3 regions of the Pseudidiomarina marina genome follow, and region 2 is predicted to be linked to each of the others. Evidence: predicted binding sites of a transcription regulator. Region 2 holds the regulator's gene; each other region holds the start of a gene.
The links. Region 2 encodes NrdR, which represses ribonucleotide reductase genes. Its sites were predicted from a motif close to AAACACNANATNTNGTGTTT; they were not measured.

Region 1 (5,986 bases), 1.0 Mb from region 2:
TGGTACGCACTCTTGCCAACGCCCCAAAAGAGTTGAGCTTATACATTCATTTACCGTTCTGTATTAAGCTTTGCTACTACTGCGGCTGTAACAAGGTCATCACCCGTCATCAGCATAAAGCCGACATTTATTTGGATTACCTGGCCAAAGAAATGGCGATGTACAAAGCCTTGTTGGGCGATCGCAAGTTTGAATCGGTGCATATGGGCGGTGGTACGCCAACGTTCTTAAGCGAAACACAGTTGTCACGCTTAATGGACTTACTGCATGAACATTTCAATTTTACCGCGAATGCAGAGTGGTCAATTGAAATCGATCCGCGCAGCTGTAGCGATGACAAACTGCGTCATTTGCGCCAACTTGGTTTTGACCGCGTGAGCTATGGTGTACAAGATTTCGACACCAAGGTTCAAATTGCCATCAACCGAGTGCAAGACACGGACATGATCAAACATCAGGTTGCATTGAGCAAAGAACTTGGCTTTCGTTCAATCAATCTCGATCTAATCTATGGGCTACCATATCAACGCCCTGAAACTTTCGCGGCATCGATTGACCAAGTGATTGAGCTGAACCCTGACCGCGTGTCACTGTTTAGCTATGCCCACTTGCCATCGCGCTTTGCGGGCCAGCGTAAAATTGATGAGTCGAGCTTACCAACCGCACCGATCAAACTGGAATTGCTGCAGTTAGGTATTACTAAGTTCACCGAGGCTGGCTATCAGTTCATTGGCATGGACCACTTCGCTAAAACCAACGATACCTTGGCACAGGCGCAACAACGCGGCGAACTGCAGCGTAATTTCCAGGGCTACACCACGTCTGGCCAAGATGCGCTGTTGGGTATTGGTGCCTCCTCAATTAGCCAAATTGACGGTGTACTCTGGCAAAACGTGAAAGAGCTACCGTCTTATTACAAAGCCATTGATAACGGTACTTTGCCGATTGTGAAAGGGTTTGAGTTAAACGACGATGATCGCTTACGCGCTGCTTTGATTTCACAAGTGATTTGCCACTTTGATCTCGACATTGAAGCGTTCGCTAAAGAATGGAACATCGACGATTTTTGGTCTTATTTCGCCGATGCGAAGCGAAAATTGGCACCGTTCGTAGAAGATAATTTGGTTGAGTTAAACGATCAGCGCTTAACGGTGACGCCATTAGGTCGCCTGTGGGTGCGTAGTATCTGTGCCTGTTTTGATGCTTATTTAGATGATGCAGCAACAGCGCCACGTTACTCCAAAGTGGTGTAACGCAGCGCTGATTTACATGCTGAGTTGAAGCAGGCTTAACTCGCCTGCTTCAGTGCGTTAGCCTGCGCTCGAGCACCGGCAATACTGGTGTCATGCTGTTTGCGGTGATAATGGCGCGCTTGATGTTCTTTGCGGCGCCCTGCGCTAAATGCCGACACGCGTTTCAAGTAACCGATTACTCGAGTTCCATAATCGACATCGTCAGAGCCACACGATGAACATTCGCACAACGTACGTTTATCGATGTGTTCGCACTCATTGCAGATGGTAATTTTCACGTTGATACAGAAGTAATTGCAGCCTGTGGTTGCAGCGATATTCAGCATCGACAAATAACCATCTACATTGAGCTTCTCATCCAGATTCAAATGTAACGCAGAACCGCCATCTAAGAATTCAATCAACTCGTTACCGTGCATGATGAATTTATCCAGCGAATTGGTTTGCTCATCTTCAACCACATAGAAATAGGAGTTGTAGCAGTCTCGTGGTACAAAGTAGCCATCTTCACGATCCCACTTCGCGTTCTTCACGCCAAGGTTTTCGGCCGGCACAAATTCGGTATTGAACATATAGCCGTATTCTTGCTTCGCACGTTTGTTGGCGTCATAGATGACTTTCAAATGACGCTGCACAAACTCAATGTAGTCGCGGTTGTTGCTCGCCACTAACCCTTGTGATTCAGCCGCTTCCACCATGCCATTGATGCCAATGGTCAAGAATTGCTTATCCAGCGAAATAAAGCCGGCATCATAAACGGTGAGCAAACCCGCTTCTTTGTATTCTTCCATAATGCGACGATAAGCCACTTGGTACTTATGAATTTTCTCAATTTCAGTATTTAAATCGCGACCGTCTTGCACCAAGCGATTCATATTAATGGTAATGACATTGATAGAACCCGTAGCAACGCCGCCGGCACCCAAGGTGTAACTGAAGGTGTTGTCGGCAATTTCGCTACGCAAGCGGCAGCATGAGGCGAGCGAGTCTGCGTTTGGCGATAAGTACACAAAGAAGGAGTTACCGTCGGCAAGTTCATGTGCAATATGGCGGGCAAACTGCTGATCTTTACACTGACCGTTTTCGGTGAGCATGGCCACAGTGACTACGGGGAAAGTTAAAATGGTTTTCTTGCGCTCTTCGTTAAACCAATGCAAAAAGAAATCTTGCAACTTACTGACTGATTCCCAGCTACTCTTGCTGAAATCAGGGAACACAAAATCACCAAACATACTGTCAAAGTAGTGTTGGTCATACACTGAAATATTCCAGAAAACACTTTGGTAGCCACGTGCAGCAGCTGGCTGGTTTAATGCATACACAACGTGCTGAAGGTGATTTTCAATTTCGTGGCGATGCGTCTCAAGGTAGTTATCGCCATAATCACGACGCGCAAAATGATCGAAGTAAGCCAAAAATTCGACCGTCGCGACTGCACCGGCAAACTGTGAGCTGACAGCAAAAACGAAGTTTACGAAGGTGCCGCAGAAGCTTTCGAGATGTTTTGGCGCTTTTGACTCACCACCGAGTTTCGTTAAACCATCACGCAAAAACGGATACATTGTCACCGACACACAATAAGGCTTCAAACTGGTTTCGTCGTGCACATAAATCTCGTGATCTTCAATTTGACGAATGTATTCTTGAGCCAAATCATCACCAAACAGTTCGCCAATTTTGGTACTGACTTGTTTACGATTTACTTGCACGAAAAAGTCTTTCATTAATTCCGCTTCAAGGGTCGCAATATTTTTCTGGGTGACGTTGGCGTTGGCATCCATTTTTGAACCATCAGCAGCATTTTGTGCAGCTAAGTACTGCTTGATAAAGTCCATTTTCGCGTCAACTTGTTCAGGGTGTAAGCGCAGCATTGTTCTTCTCCATTTATTTATTATTTATAACCGGCTACGTTGTGATAAACCGGCAATTGAGTCGTTGCTGATTGCGTAAGTCATAGAACTTCTGGTTGGTGGTGGGGCTGTCTAGGCCACCAAGCTCCGCAATCCATGGCCCCGTTTTGAGGTAGGTCAAGTGTTGCTTAATCGCTTGCGACACGTCGTCATAACCGGTGTATAAACAAGTTTCGAGACCGGCGTCACGGCTCATTTTCAGTAGCGCAATGAGCGCATCGGGCTGCCATTCGCCGCCAAGAAACAATACACAGGTAATCAGGTTGCGATACTGTGCCAAACGCGCCGCGAAGTAGTCGGTAGTTAGCGCCTCACCACTACCCACTGGCCAACTATCGACGCTGTGGCACCCTTTGCATCCCACTGGACAGCCGGTGATGGTATAAGCAAGGGAGACTTCTCCAGGAACCTCCTGAAATACCACCTGTTCAGCACTGTATCGCAACATGAAATACCTATATATTGTGTAAGGTTATATATAAATCACCATATATTGTGTTTCAGCATAGTCTCGACACACAAAGCTGCCTTGATCTAGATCAATAAAAACTACCTCCAATGGGTATACCCCAAACAATCCTTTTGTTTACCCCTTTAGCTCAATTTCTTGTGGACTAGGGCTCTGCCATTCTATACGCGGGTAATTTCTACCGAGGCGGTTTAAATGACCGCTGAAGAATTGGGTTGATTTAACCCAATAAATTTAAATAAACGTGCTTTTTCAGTGAGATAAAACTTGGCACGGGGCTTGCTAGACAATCGACGTGTGCGCAACCCATGTCGTAACACAGCGCAAACGTGATTAAAGGGAGAATCAACAATGCAACAACATCAACAGCCGGAGGTGCCACATGGCCGGTTATAAAAAATTATGGTGGACATTGATTGCCATTTTGGCGATTACCTTTGGTGTCCTCGGTTATTTCGGTAAAGAAGTTTACCGTGTCGCTCCGCCTATTCCTGATCAAGTAGTGACCGAATCGGGTCAAGTATTGATGACGGAAGAGACGATTCTTGATGGTCAAACCGCATGGCAATCAGTCGGTGGTATGCAACTCGGCTCGATTTGGGGTCATGGTGCGTATCAGGCGCCAGACTGGACTGCCGATTGGTTACACCGCGAGTTGTTAGCATGGTTAGAAATTACCGCGCAAAACACCTACGGCCAAAGCTATGAAAGCTTAACTGAAGCGCAACAGAACGCGCTACAGTTTGAGTTAAAGCAAGAATATCGTAACCCTCAGTACGACGCTGCAACCGATACGCTTACGGTTGATGCCGTTCGTGCTGAAGCAATTGCACAAACTGCTGAGTACTACAGCCGTTTGTTCAGCGATGACTTGTCACTGCGTAGCACGCGCGAAAGCTATGCGATGAAAGAGAACACCTTACCAAGCGCAGAACGTCGCGACGTCATGACTCAGTTCTTCTTCTGGACTGCTTGGGCTGCCGCAACTGAGCGCCCTGATAGCGACGTGACTTATACCAATAACTGGCCGCATGAGCCGTTAATTGATAACAAACCAAGTGCTGAAAATATCATCTGGTCATTGGTATCAATTATCTTGTTAATTGCCGGTGTTGGTGCCTTGATTTGGGCGTGGGCGTTCTTGCGTGAACATGACGAAGAAGAGCCTGAAGCACCGAAGAAAGACCCTATCAGTCTGGTTAATTTAACTCCATCACAAAAAGCCTTGGGTAAATACCTGTTCTTGGTGATGGCGTTGTTCATTGTGCAAATTTTCCTCGGTGGTTTCACCGCACACTACACCGTTGAAGGCCAGGAATTCTATGGTATCAACGTGTCGCAGTGGTTCCCGTACTCATTGGTACGTACTTGGCACATTCAAGCCGCACTATTCTGGATTGCAACCGGCTTCTTGGCTGCAGGTTTGTTCCTTGCACCAATTATCAACGGTGGTAAAGATCCGAAATACCAAAAACTGGGTGTCGACATTTTGTTCTGGGCACTGGTTGTGGTTGTGGCTGGCTCGTTCATCGGTAACTACTTAGCTATCGCACAAATCATGCCTGAAAACCTCAACTTCTGGTTAGGCCACCAAGGCTATGAGTACGTCGACTTAGGTCGTCTCTGGCAAATTGGTAAGTTCCTCGGCATCGTGTTCTGGTTAGGTTTGATGTTGCGTGGCGTTATTGGCGCATTCAAACAGCCTGGCGACAAGAACTTGTTGGCTCTATTAACCGCTTCAGTGGTAGCGATTGGTTTGTTCTACGGCGCTGGCTTCTTCTACGGCGAACGTACTCACTTATCAATCATGGAATACTGGCGCTGGTGGATTGTTCACCTGTGGGTAGAAGGATTCTTTGAAGTATTCGCAACCGCCGCGTTAGCGTTCATCTTCCACAGCATGGGTCTAGTATCACGCCGCATGGCAACTGCAGCTTCATTGGCTTCAGCATCATTGTTCATGCTAGGTGGCGTACCAGGTACTTTCCATCACTTGTACTTCTCAGGTACTACTACACCAATTATGGCTGTAGGCGCGACTTTCTCTGCGCTTGAAGTAGTGCCATTGGTTGTACTTGGTTATGAAGCGTGGGAAAACTGGAGCTTGCAGAAACGTGCTGACTGGATGCAACGCATCAAGTGGCCTCTCATGTGCTTCGTTGCAGTCGCATTCTGGAACTTCTTGGGTGCCGGCGTATTGGGCTTCATGATTAACCCACCAATTGCGCTGTATTACATTCAAGGCTTGAACACGACACCTACTCACGCTCACGCAGCATTGTTCGGGGTGTATGGTTTCTTAGCGATTGGTTTCGTACTACTTATCTTGCGCTACATTCGTCCGAACTTCGCGT
Region 2 (5,986 bases):
TTCAGCACCTTGGTACGCAGATCTCGCGGTATATCGTGAGCCCCGAGTTTGGGTAATCTTTGGCTTTGGCGTAATCAGTGGCTTTCCGTGGGTGCTGATTGGCTCCATGTTGTCAGCTTGGTTACAGGAAGTCGGTGTTGATCGTTCTGCTATCGGTTTATTTGGTGTCGTGTTCGTCGCCTACTCTATCAACGCGTTATGGTCACCACTGATCGATCGCGTCAAAATACCTCTATTGAATCGCTGGTTCGGGCAACGCCGCGCGTGGATAATTCTGTGCCTAAGTGGCATCTTGCTGGCTACTATCGTTCTCACGCAAATTAATGTTGTTGAGCACTTATGGTGGGTTGCGTTTGCGGCACTAATCATCGCAATATTTTCAGCTACGCAAGATATTGCCATTGATGCATTTCGCATCGAGACCTTCGGTCCGCATGAAGCTCGTCTGCAATCAGCCGGTGCGGCGATGGCTACAGCAGGCTGGTGGAGTGGCTACAGTGGGCTTGGCGCTATTCCTTTTTTCCTTGTCGATGGTACCAGTCTATTCTGGGAAGATGCCTATTTTGTATTGTGCTTTGTGATAGTTGTTCAGCTACTTTTTGTTATAGCCGTAAGAGAATCGATTCGTTATCGCCCCGCAATACCAACTTTTAATCATTGGCTCGATTGGTTACGTAATACGCTGGTTGACCCCATCACTGAATTTTTTAAACGAAATGGCTGGCAACTCGCAGTTGGTATGCTGTCATTTATTTTTCTGTTTAAAATTGGCGAAGCTTTTCTTGGCCGTATGTCGATTGTCTTTTACAAAGAAGTCGGCTTTAGCAACGACGACATTGCGGTGTATTCAAAGATGGTTAACTGGTGGGTCACTATCATTTTCGCCATTCTCGGCAGTTTCGTAAACTTGCGTTTAGGGATCGTTCGAGGACTCATGCTTGGTGGTATCGCGATGGCCGCATCGAATTTGATGTTCGCTTGGATTGCCGGCGTTGGCCCCAATACGAACTTGTTCCTTGCCGCGGTGATAATTGATGGTTTTACGGCGGCGTGGTCTACCGTCGCATTTGTCGCTTTTATTAGCTTGTTGGCGAATCGTGCTTTTACCGCCACCCAATATGCTTTATTTGCGTCGCTTGGTAATTTGGGGCGTACCCTGCTCTCATCGTACAGTGGATACGTTGTCAACTGGCTAGACGGAAACTGGCAGTTATTCTTTATTCTTACGGCGGTTATGGTTCTGCCAAGTCTGTTTATTTTATTCGCGCTTCGGAAATCACTCATGCGCTTAGAACATAATTATCATCGGGAGCTCGAATAAATGCACTGGTTAGTTGTGGGAACAGGCGCTGTTGGTAGTTTAATGGCTGTGAACTTGCGTCGCATTGGCGAACATGTCTCGATAAAACCTCGCGTGACTGCAGCACCAAATACGATTGAAATTATTCATGCAGCGCATAATCTCGAGTTTGGTGTACAACAGTTTCCGATTGAGCAACCCACCCAAATTTTTGCAGCGATCAAAGCCTACGACGTCGCTCATTTTCTAGATGAATTAAAGCAGGCTCCATTGCCAGAGGGCTCGTCCGTTATCTTGAGCTACAACGGCATGCTAGAGAACGAGAATAGCATTATGCCGGCGAGCGCTTTGCATTGGGTGACAACACACGGGGCATACAAGAATGGCAACGAAGTGGTTCATGCCGGACTTGGAGAAAGTTGGCTCGGTTGGGCACGTGTGGAACATGCTTCAAGTAGTCGACCCGCTGAGCTATTTAGCGTTTTGAATAATGCTTTACCGCTTCTGAACTGGAGTCCCGCCATCAATCAACGTCGTTGGTATAAACTTGCCATTAACTGTTTAATCAATCCGTTCACAGTCATTCATAATTGCCGCAATGGCGAACTAATACAGCACAACATTGCCGACCAACAACATCAAGTTGCCGAAGAGATTTGTTGGTTAGCGGAACATCAAGGTATTCAATTAAACGCTGATAATTTAGTTGAAAGTGCTAAACGCGTGATTAAAAATACCGCGAACAACTACTCCTCCATGCTCATGGATGTACGCCAGCAACGCCGCACCGAAATTGACTATTTGAATGGTTTCATCGCTCGCCAAAGCACTGCCGCTGGAACCGAAGCGCCAGCGAATGAAGCTCTGTGGCGCCGCGTTCTAGAACTCTCGGTGTAATTATTCGTTACCGCCAGCTTGTTCATCTTCGATAAAATCGACAACCTCAAGCCCGAATCCTGAAAGCGCCGAGTAGCGTTTCGGTGAACTCATGAGGTGCATATGATGAACACCTAAGTCAGCCAAAATTTGCGAACCGATACCAACGTTACGCGAGGCATTTGAAGCGGCTGCAGTTGGTTTCGCTTCGCCGCGATCTTCTGCGGCAAAGCTCATCACCTGCTCTAAAATATGTTGTGGACTCTGTTGACGACCAATCACTACTAAAACACCGTCATTTTGACCGATGTATTCCATTGCGTGCCCTAATGGCCAGCTGCGCTTCGCAGCGCGTTGTGTAGCAAACAGATCATTAAAGGTATCTTGTAAATGAACACGAACATTCACCGGTTTATCAGGATCAATCGCACCATGTACTAGCGCATAATGTACTTGCTTATCAATAGTATCTTGATAGGTAATAAGCTCAAACTCACCGTATGCGGTTGGTAACTTGCAATGCGCTTTGCGCTCGACGGTTTTCTCTTTAAGCGAGCGGTATTCAATTAAATCGGCAATCGTACCAATTTTCAAATCATGTTCGGCAGCGAACTTCTCGAGATCAGGACGACGTGCCATGGTGCCATCTTCATTGAGAATTTCGACAATAACAGCCGCTGGTTCGAATCCCGCTAAACGCGCAAGATCACAGCCCGCCTCAGTATGACCGGCACGGTTCAATACCCCACCCGACTTCGCTTTCAATGGAAATATGTGGCCAGGCATTACTAAATCGGCTGGTTGCGCATCTTTTGCCACCGCAGCTTGCACCGTACGCGCTCTATCGGCCGCTGAAATTCCAGTGGTAACGCCCTCGGCGGCTTCAATAGAAACTGTAAAATTTGTGGCATAGGGTGAGTTGTTTTGATCAACCATCAACGGTAAGCGTAATTGCTTGCAACGCTCTTCGGTTAGAGTGAGACAAATCAGACCGCGTCCATAGCGCGCCATGAAATTAATTGCTGCCGGTGTGACACATTCGGCAGCAAGAATCAGATCGCCTTCATTCTCGCGATCTTCATCATCCATCAAGATCACCATTTTGCCTTGACGAATATCTTCAATGATTTCTGCAGCACTGTTTAAACGAGTCACGACGTTAAGTCTCCTCTCACCCGGCGCGGAACGGCGATAATTCGAATATCATCCGCAACCTGACGAACATCTTTTAAAGTTAGTTCTGGCACCTGACTCATATGAGCAAATGCCGGCAAATTCAATAATCCGTGGCCACTATGGCCAATTAATTTTGGTGCCAGATAAAGCACCAATTCATCAACTAATTCAGCGGTTAATAACGCGCCGGCCAGCTGTGCACCGCATTCGGTCCAAACCGAGTTGATTTGCTTCTCCGCCAGTTCATGCATCAATTGCGTTAAATCGACGTGCTGCATATTTGTGCGAGCAACGATTATGCATTCAACATGCGCGGGCCAATCGCGTTCGACTGCCGTCGCGGGCGTGTCGGGTGCATGAACCAGAATAATTGGGAACGGCTCTTTAAATATGGCCTCTTGCCCCGTTAACAACCCCTGCGAATCAATAATTACACGTGTCGGTTGTCGTTCAGCTTGCGGATGACGAGCGGTTAAAATCGCGTTATCCGCCAACACTGTTTTTGCAGTACTCAAAATGGCACTACTTTGAGCGCGCCAACGGTGCACATCACGACGTGAATCCGTGCCGCTTATCCACTGACTTTCACCATTTGATAATGCCGTACGACCATCGAGGCTTGCCGCCATTTTCACGCGTAGCCACGGCCGCTTGCGTTGCATTCGTGCCACGAAGCCGTTGTTAAGCGCCAACGCTTGCTGTTCAAGAATACCAACCAGCACTTCAATGCCATTCGTACGCAGGCGTTCAATACCCTCGCCGCTAACCAGCGGGTTCGGATCTTTCATCGCCACCACCACGGTCGCTACATTAGCCTTAATCAATGCATCGGCACATGGTGGCGTGCGACCAAAGTGGCTACACGGCTCGAGTGTCACATAGACAGTCGACCCTTTAGCCAACGCTCCCGCTTCACGAAGTGCAAATACCTCAGCGTGGGGTTCACCCGCTCGCTGATGCCAGCCTTCGCCCACAATCTTGCCATCAGCAACCACGACACAACCAACCATTGGGTTGGGCGCCGTTGAAAAACGCCCCTGAGCGGCAAGCTCAAGGGCGCGTTGCATAAAACGTTGGTGACAAGCCTGTGGATCAGTCATTGAGCCGTGCTATCTCCTCGCCAAACTCACGAATATCGTCAAATGCACGATAAACCGAAGCAAAACGAATATACGCAACCTTATCGAGTGCTTTTAGATTTTCCATCACGAGTCCACCGATGACTTGGCTCGTGATTTCGCGCTCTCCGGTAGCACGCAGAGACGATTTCACATTTTGAATCGCCTGCTCCATGGCTTCCAAGCTTACTGGGCGTTTTTCCAACGCTCGTAGTAAACCATTACGTAGCTTGTCCTCGTTAAATGGCTCACGAGTACCGTCTGATTTAATTACGCGCGGCATGATTAGCTCTGCCGTTTCAAACGTCGTAAAGCGCTCTTTGCACTCTGTGCACTCACGGCGGCGGCGCACGGAAGCGCCGTCTGCCACCAAGCGCGAATCAATCACTTTGGTATCTTGCGTGCCACAAAAAGGACAATGCATACGCTCGTTCCTTAATTCATTTAATTATAAACAGGAAACTGTTTACACAATACTTTCACTTGCTCACGAACTTGCTCAATTACGCTTTCGTCATTGATGTTATCAAGTACGTCACAAATCCAGTTTGCTACTTGCTCTGCTTCGGCTTGCTTGAAGCCGCGACGAGTAATTGCTGGCGTACCGAGGCGCAAACCAGAGGTAACAAACGGTGAGCGCGGATCATTCGGAACCGAGTTCTTATTCACGGTGATATAAGCGCGGCCAAGCGCAGCATCCGCATCTTTACCAGTAATATCTTTATCAATCAGGTCGACTAAGAACAAGTGGTTCTTGGTACCGCCTGAAACAATCTTGTAGCCACGCGATTGCATCACTTTAACCATCGTGTTTGCGTTGTCCAACACTTGTTGCTGGTACGCTTTAAACTCTGGCTCCATCGCTTCCTTAAATGCCACAGCTTTAGCCGCGATGACATGACACAACGGACCGCCTTGACTACCAGGAAATACGCCACTGTTTAATTTCTTATGCAGCTCTTCATCGTCTTTACCCGACAAAATCAATCCGCTACGTGGGCCAGCTAAGGTTTTGTGCGTGGTGGTAGTGACCACGTCAGCAAATGGCACTGGGTTTGGATATAAGCCAGCTGCCACTAAGCCAGCAACGTGTGCCATATCGACTAACAAATAAGCACCAACTTCATCGGCAATTTCACGGAATTTTGCCCAATCGACAACACCGGAATAAGCAGAGAAGCCCGCAACAATCATTTTTGGTTTGTGCTCAAGTGCTAGCTCGCGCACTTCCGCGTAGTTGATTTCACCGGTCGCTTCGTCCAAACCATACTGCACGGCGTTATACAATTTACCTGAGAAGTTGACATGTGAGCCGTGGGTCAAGTGACCACCGTGGGCCAAGCTCATACCAAGAACAGTATCGCCTGCATTCAATAATGCTAAAAATACCGCTGAGTTTGCTTGTGAACCAGCGTGCGGCTGTACGTTCGCGTACTTCGCGCCAAACAATTTTTTCGCACGCTCAATGGCTAAATCTTCCACTGCGTCGACGTATTCACAACCGCCATAATAACGC
Region 3 (5,986 bases), 400 kb from region 2:
TTTTCTTGAGCTCACGCATGTTCACCGTATGCATTTCGCCATCAACTTCCCATTCACCTTCACCGTGGGTTTGCCAAAGTTGGGTGTAGAAAATTAAATCGTCGTAATATTGCGATATGTCGATAGCGCGTTTTTGAATTTCTTCGTTGATCACGATGTCTTCGAAAACTTCACTCGGGTCAGTAAAGAGATTACGCAAAATATGCGTGTACGAGCGCGAGTGAATCGTTTCAAAAAACGACCAGGTCTCAATCCAAGTTTCGAGCTCTGGAATGGATACAATTGGTAGCAACGCAATGTTCGGGCTACGGCCTTGTACCGAATCGAGCAACGTTTGATATTTCAGGTTCGAAATAAAAATGTGCTTTTCACTTTCGGTAAGTGCCTGAAAATCAACGCGGTCGCGGCTCACGTCAACTTCTTCTGGACGCCAGAAGAAGCTGATTTGTTTCTCGATGAGCTTTTCAAAAATACTGTGTTTTTGTTGGTCATAACGCGCCACGTTCACCGAATTACCAAAAAACATCGGTTCGTGTAGCGGGTTACTCTGATTTTGATTAAACGTTGAATAACTCATAATTTAGCGCACCTTAATTGTTGGCCGTTCCACGTTGTTAAATTTTGCAAGCACCGCCGGCGCAATCGTCGTCTTCTTCGACTACGGCTACGGTTGCTTGTTGGTTTTCTACTTCACGTGTTTTGGCTTCAACTTTATCGCGTAGGTCAACCTGATTGTCAGACGCACCGTCACGCGTGTTGTGGTAATACAATGTTTTCACGCCAAGTTTGTACGCATAAAGCAAGTCTTGTAGCAACTGCTTCATTGGCACTTTGCCCGCTTCAAACTTGTTCGGGTCGTAGTTTGTATTGGCTGAAATGGTTTGATCGACAAACTTCTGCATAATACCGACAAGCTCTAAATAACCTTTGTTACTTGGAATTTGCCATAGTAATTCATACGCGTGCTTCAACGTTTCGTACTCAGGTACAACTTGCTTGGTGATACCGTCTTTTGATGCTTTTACGCTGATATGTCCGCGTGGCGGCTCAATACCATTGGTCGCATTCGATATTTGCGACGACGTTTCTGATGGCATCAACGCTGATAAGGTTGAGTTACGCATGCCGTATTTCTTAACGTCTTCGCGTAAACTATCCCAATCGTAATGCAATGGCTCGCTGCACACGGCATCGAGATCTTTCTTGTAGGTATCAATTGGCATAATGCCTTTTGAGTAGGTTGTTTCATTAAACTTCGGACACGCACCCATTTCTTTCGCCAAGTTCATCGACGCTTTCATCAGATAGTACTGAATAGCCTCGAAAGTACGGTGGGTGAGGCCATTAGCTGACCCGTCAGAATAACGCACGCCATTTTTCGCTAAATAATAGGCGTAGTTGATTACACCGATACCTAAGGTACGACGCCCCATGGTGGCATTACGCGCTGCCGGCACTGGGTATTCTTGATAGTCGAGGAGGCTGTCGAGCGCGCGCACGGCTAATTCAGCCATCTCTTCCAAGTCATCCAGTGATTTGATCGCGCCTAGGTTAAAGGCGGACAGCGTGCATAGGGCAATTTCACCTTCTTCATCGTTCACGTGTGCCAACGGCTTGGTTGGCAGGGCGATTTCCAGACACAAGTTGCTCTGGCGAATCGGCGCCACTTTCGGATCAAATGGGCTGTGAGTATTGCAATGGTCGACGTTTTGCAAGTAGATGCGGCCCGTGCTCGCACGCTCTTGCATGAACAGACTGAATAATTCAATGGCTTTAATGCGCTTCTTACGAATTGACTCGTCGGCTTCGTACTGTTTGTACAAGCGCTCAAATTCATCTTGGTCAGCGAAGAAGGCATCGTATAAGCCCGGCACGTCCGACGGGCTAAACAGGGTGATGTAATCGTCTTTAATTAAGCGTTGATACATCACTCGGTTAAATTGCACGCCGTAATCGAGGTGACGAACGCGGTTTTCTTCAACACCACGGTTGTTCTTGAGTACCAAAAGACTTTCAACTTCCAAATGCCACAGCGGATAGAAAAGGGTAGCTGCGCCACCACGGACACCACCTTGAGAACAGCTTTTTACCGCTGTTTGGAAGTATTTATAGAATGGAATACAACCAGTATGGAACGCTTCGCCACCACGAATTGGGCTACCGAGTGCACGAATGCGACCGGCGTTAATACCGATACCTGCACGTTGCGACACATATTTCACGATGGCGCTTGCGGTGGCGTTAATGGAATCGAGGCTATCGCCGGCTTCAATTAATACGCACGAGCTAAATTGACGAGTCGGTGTGCGCACACCCGCCATAATTGGGGTTGGTAATGAGATTTTGAACTGCGATGTCGCGTCGTAAAATCGTTTTACGTAATCTAAGCGTGTTTCTTTTGGATAGTTAGCAAACAAGCACGCGGCAACCAATACATACAAGAATTGCGCGCTTTCGTAGATATCGCCAGTGACGCGGTTCTGAACAAGGTATTTACCTTCCAACTGTTTCACCGCCGCATAAGAGAAATTCAAATCGCGCGAATGATCAATGAAATCATTCATTTGCTCGAATTCTTCTTTGCTATAGTCGGTTAGCAGGTGCTTATCATAGCGACCTGACTCAACCATTTTCGTCACTTGATCATACAAATGAGGCGGTTCGAATTTGCCGTACGCCAACTTGCGCAAATGGAAAATAGCTAAGCGTGCAGCCATATATTGATAATCTGGTGCTTCCTCAGAAATTAAGTCGGCGGCCGCTTTGATAATGGTTTCATGAATGTCTTCAGTTTTAATGCCATCGTAAAACTGAATATGTGATTTGATTTCAACTTGTGACACTGACACGTCGTTGAGGCCTTCCGCGGCCCAGCTAATAACGCGGTGGATTTTGTCCAAATTCAGAGGTTCACGTTCGCCGCTACGCTTAGTTACGAAGAGCTGTTGATTCATGAGGCGCATCCATAGTCGTTGTTGTTATGTGTTTTTTATGTAGCCACAAGATATGGTGCGACAGGACGTCGCTCGTGCGTTTTTTACACAACATCTTGGGTTGGCTGAATGACCTGTATCCTAGCACTTATCGTACGCTGATCAAGTGAAATTACCGTTAAAAACCAGTGTAAATGAGTGGGTGAAGTAGGGGCTTTCGCTAAAACGCTTGCCAATAAAGCGACTTAGAAAAATCAAGCAGGAAAAAAATTTTTCTTATTATATTTTTGTCTTTTAAATGAGATGTTCAGATAACAAATTTATAAGGCACGTATAACAAGGCTCTTACAAGATCTTGATGGGTGAATCGATTCACCCACAAGATATAGTGTTATTTAATTAATTCGACCACAATTGAGGAAGATCAAGCGGGTGGGAAATTTTTGCATGTGCGCCCCAAGCCTGTGTGTCGTCAGTCACACTGATATAGCCATATTCTGCTAACACGGTGAACATATTGGCGCGCAGCCCGGCTTCAATATCACGCTCGGCGTCACCAACGTACCAACAATGTTGCGCTTCAATACCAAGATGAGTTGCCGCATGTAGTAATGGTGCGGGATCGGGCTTAGCCACTGGCAGTGTATCACCACTCACCACCACTTTAATTCCCGCCAGTTGCGGATAGTGTGGCACTAATTGCTGCGTGAGAGCCTGCGGCTTGTTGGTGACAATAGCTACGGCAATTTGTTGCTGGCTTAGCTGTTCCAGTAAGTTAGCTACACCATCAAATAACTGCGTGTGCACGGCAATTTGCTCGGCATAGGCGGCTAGAAACGCTTGGCGCAGTTCATCGCGACGTTGGTCAAACTCATCGCCATAGGCATAGCGCAATAGTCCAGCAGAACCATGCGACGCCAGCGGCGTATATTCTGCAGCACTAATTAATGGACGCTGCTCGGCGGCTAGCACGGTGTTTAATGCAGCGCCCAAATCGGGTGCGGTATCTAACAATGTACCATCGAGGTCAAACAACACCGCTTTTGGCGGTACTACTTTGGTTTGTGTAGACATACGATGTAATTCACATCCACATTCGAATCATCAAGGAAAAAACCGCGCCAAGGTAAATAATGCATACCAGTCATGGCTTGCGCTTCCAATCCGGCGGCATCGGTCATACGGAGCAATTCAGCGGGCTGAATAAATTTTTGGTGTTGATGCGTGCCTTTTGGCACCCAACCCAATACATATTCCGCCGCAACAATACCTAATAACCAAGATTTCACGTTTCGGTTCAACGTTGAAAAAAATACGTAACCGCCTGGCTTCACCGCATCAGCCGCTGCCTTCACGATAGCACTCGGGTCGGGTACGTGTTCGAGCATTTCTAAACAGGTAACCACGTCAAATTGTTCGGCGTGTTCGCTGGCAAAGTGCTCGGCAGGAACACATTGGTAGTCAATCTGCAACTGACTTTCGAGGGCATGCAAACGCGCAACTTGTAACGACTGCTCCGCCATATCAATACCGGTGACGGTTGCCCCAGCTTTCGCTAACCCTTCAGCTAATAAGCCTCCACCGCAGCCAATATCAAGAACGCGTTGACCAAAAACACCATCACAGTGGCGCAAAATATAATCAAGGCGCAACGGGTTAATCAGGTGTAATGGTTTGAATTCGCCTTCTGGGTCCCACCAACGGGAGGCGATGGCACTAAATTTTTCAATTTCTGCTGGATCTACGTTCGAATTTGCGGTCATAGGGCTTCTGCTACGGCTTAAAAGTCGGTACAGTGTACTCAACCTACAGGGATAAAAAAAGATGCGATAGCAGCTCGCTACGGGTACAATGCGCTATCGTACGAATTATAAGAAAGACAGAGCGTTTAGGGATATAACTACTATGAGTGATCTCGCCAGAGAAGTCGTTCCGGTCAATATTGAAGATGAACTGAAAAGTTCATACCTCGATTACGCGATGAGTGTAATTGTAGGTCGGGCATTGCCGGATGTACGTGATGGTCTCAAGCCAGTTCACCGTCGCGTGTTATTCGCGATGAATGAACTACGCAATGATTTCAACAAGCCATACAAAAAGTCAGCCCGTATTGTTGGTGACGTGATTGGTAAATATCACCCGCATGGTGATAGTGCCGTATATGACACCATTGTTCGTATGGCGCAGCCATTCTCGCTGCGGTATATGCTGGTTGATGGCCAGGGTAACTTTGGTTCGGTTGACGGTGACTCCGCAGCAGCCATGCGTTATACCGAAATCAGAATGGCAAAAATAGCCAGCGAATTACTCTCCGATCTCGACAAAGAAACCGTCGACTTTGTGCCGAACTACGATGGCACGGAACAAATTCCTGAAGTATTACCAACTCGCGTACCGAACCTTCTGGTTAACGGCTCATCAGGTATTGCGGTGGGTATGGCAACCAATATTCCGCCACACAACTTAACTGAAGTTGTGAATGGTTGCTTGGCAATGATTGATAATCCGGATATTCAAATTGATGAATTGATGGAATATATCCCAGGACCAGACTTTCCAACTGCGGCAAGTATTTCTGGCCGTGCCGGTATTATTGAAGCTTATAAAACCGGTCGTGGTCGTATTCACTTGCGCGCAAAAGCGGAAATTGAAACCGATAGTAATGGTCGCGAAGCGATTATTGTTACGGAAATTCCATATCAGGTGAACAAAGCGAAGCTGATTGAGAAAATCGCTGAGCTGGTGAAAGAAAAGCGCCTTGAAGGTATCAGTGGTTTGCGCGATGAGTCAGATAAAGACGGCATGCGCATTGTTATTGAACTGAAACGTGGTGAAGTTTCTGAAGTTATCTTGAACCACTTATATGCCAACACGCAAATGCAAGTGGTGTTCGGTATTAACATGGTGGCACTGGATAAAAACCAGCCGCGCTTGTTTAACCTTCGCGATATGTTGGAATGCTTTATTCTACACCGTCGTGAAGTGGTGACACGTCGCTCGGTGTATGAATTACGCAAAGCGCGTGAACGTGCTCATATCTTAGAAGGTTTAGC

Region 1: the regulator NrdR is predicted to act here: its motif matches at 3,645-3,664, upstream of nrdG (anaerobic ribonucleoside-triphosphate reductase activating protein).
Region 3: the regulator NrdR is predicted to act here: its motif matches at 3,038-3,057, upstream of nrdA (class 1a ribonucleoside-diphosphate reductase subunit alpha).

What each region holds. Positions count from the first base shown of each region.
Region 1 is NZ_CP085233.1:549,244-555,229, reverse strand. Features, by position in the region: gene hemN (oxygen-independent coproporphyrinogen III oxidase) at 1-1,253, shown strand, start outside; gene nrdD (anaerobic ribonucleoside-triphosphate reductase) at 1,289-3,145, opposite strand; gene nrdG (anaerobic ribonucleoside-triphosphate reductase activating protein) at 3,159-3,611, opposite strand; gene LG272_RS02660 (nitric-oxide reductase large subunit) at 4,015-5,986, shown strand, end outside.
Region 2 is NZ_CP085233.1:1,988,916-1,994,901, forward strand. Features, by position in the region: gene LG272_RS09530 (AmpG family muropeptide MFS transporter) at 1-1,321, shown strand, start outside; gene LG272_RS09535 (ketopantoate reductase family protein) at 1,322-2,197, shown strand; gene ribBA (bifunctional 3,4-dihydroxy-2-butanone-4-phosphate synthase/GTP cyclohydrolase II) at 2,198-3,331, opposite strand; gene ribD (bifunctional diaminohydroxyphosphoribosylaminopyrimidine deaminase/5-amino-6-(5-phosphoribosylamino)uracil reductase RibD) at 3,328-4,452, opposite strand; gene nrdR (transcriptional regulator NrdR) at 4,445-4,894, opposite strand; gene glyA (serine hydroxymethyltransferase) at 4,915-5,986, opposite strand, start outside.
Region 3 is NZ_CP085233.1:1,585,427-1,591,412, forward strand. Features, by position in the region: gene nrdB (class Ia ribonucleoside-diphosphate reductase subunit beta) at 1-577, opposite strand, end outside; gene nrdA (class 1a ribonucleoside-diphosphate reductase subunit alpha) at 615-2,954, opposite strand; gene LG272_RS07495 (HAD family hydrolase) at 3,333-4,007, opposite strand; gene ubiG (bifunctional 2-polyprenyl-6-hydroxyphenol methylase/3-demethylubiquinol 3-O-methyltransferase UbiG) at 3,986-4,696, opposite strand; gene gyrA (DNA topoisomerase (ATP-hydrolyzing) subunit A) at 4,839-5,986, shown strand, end outside.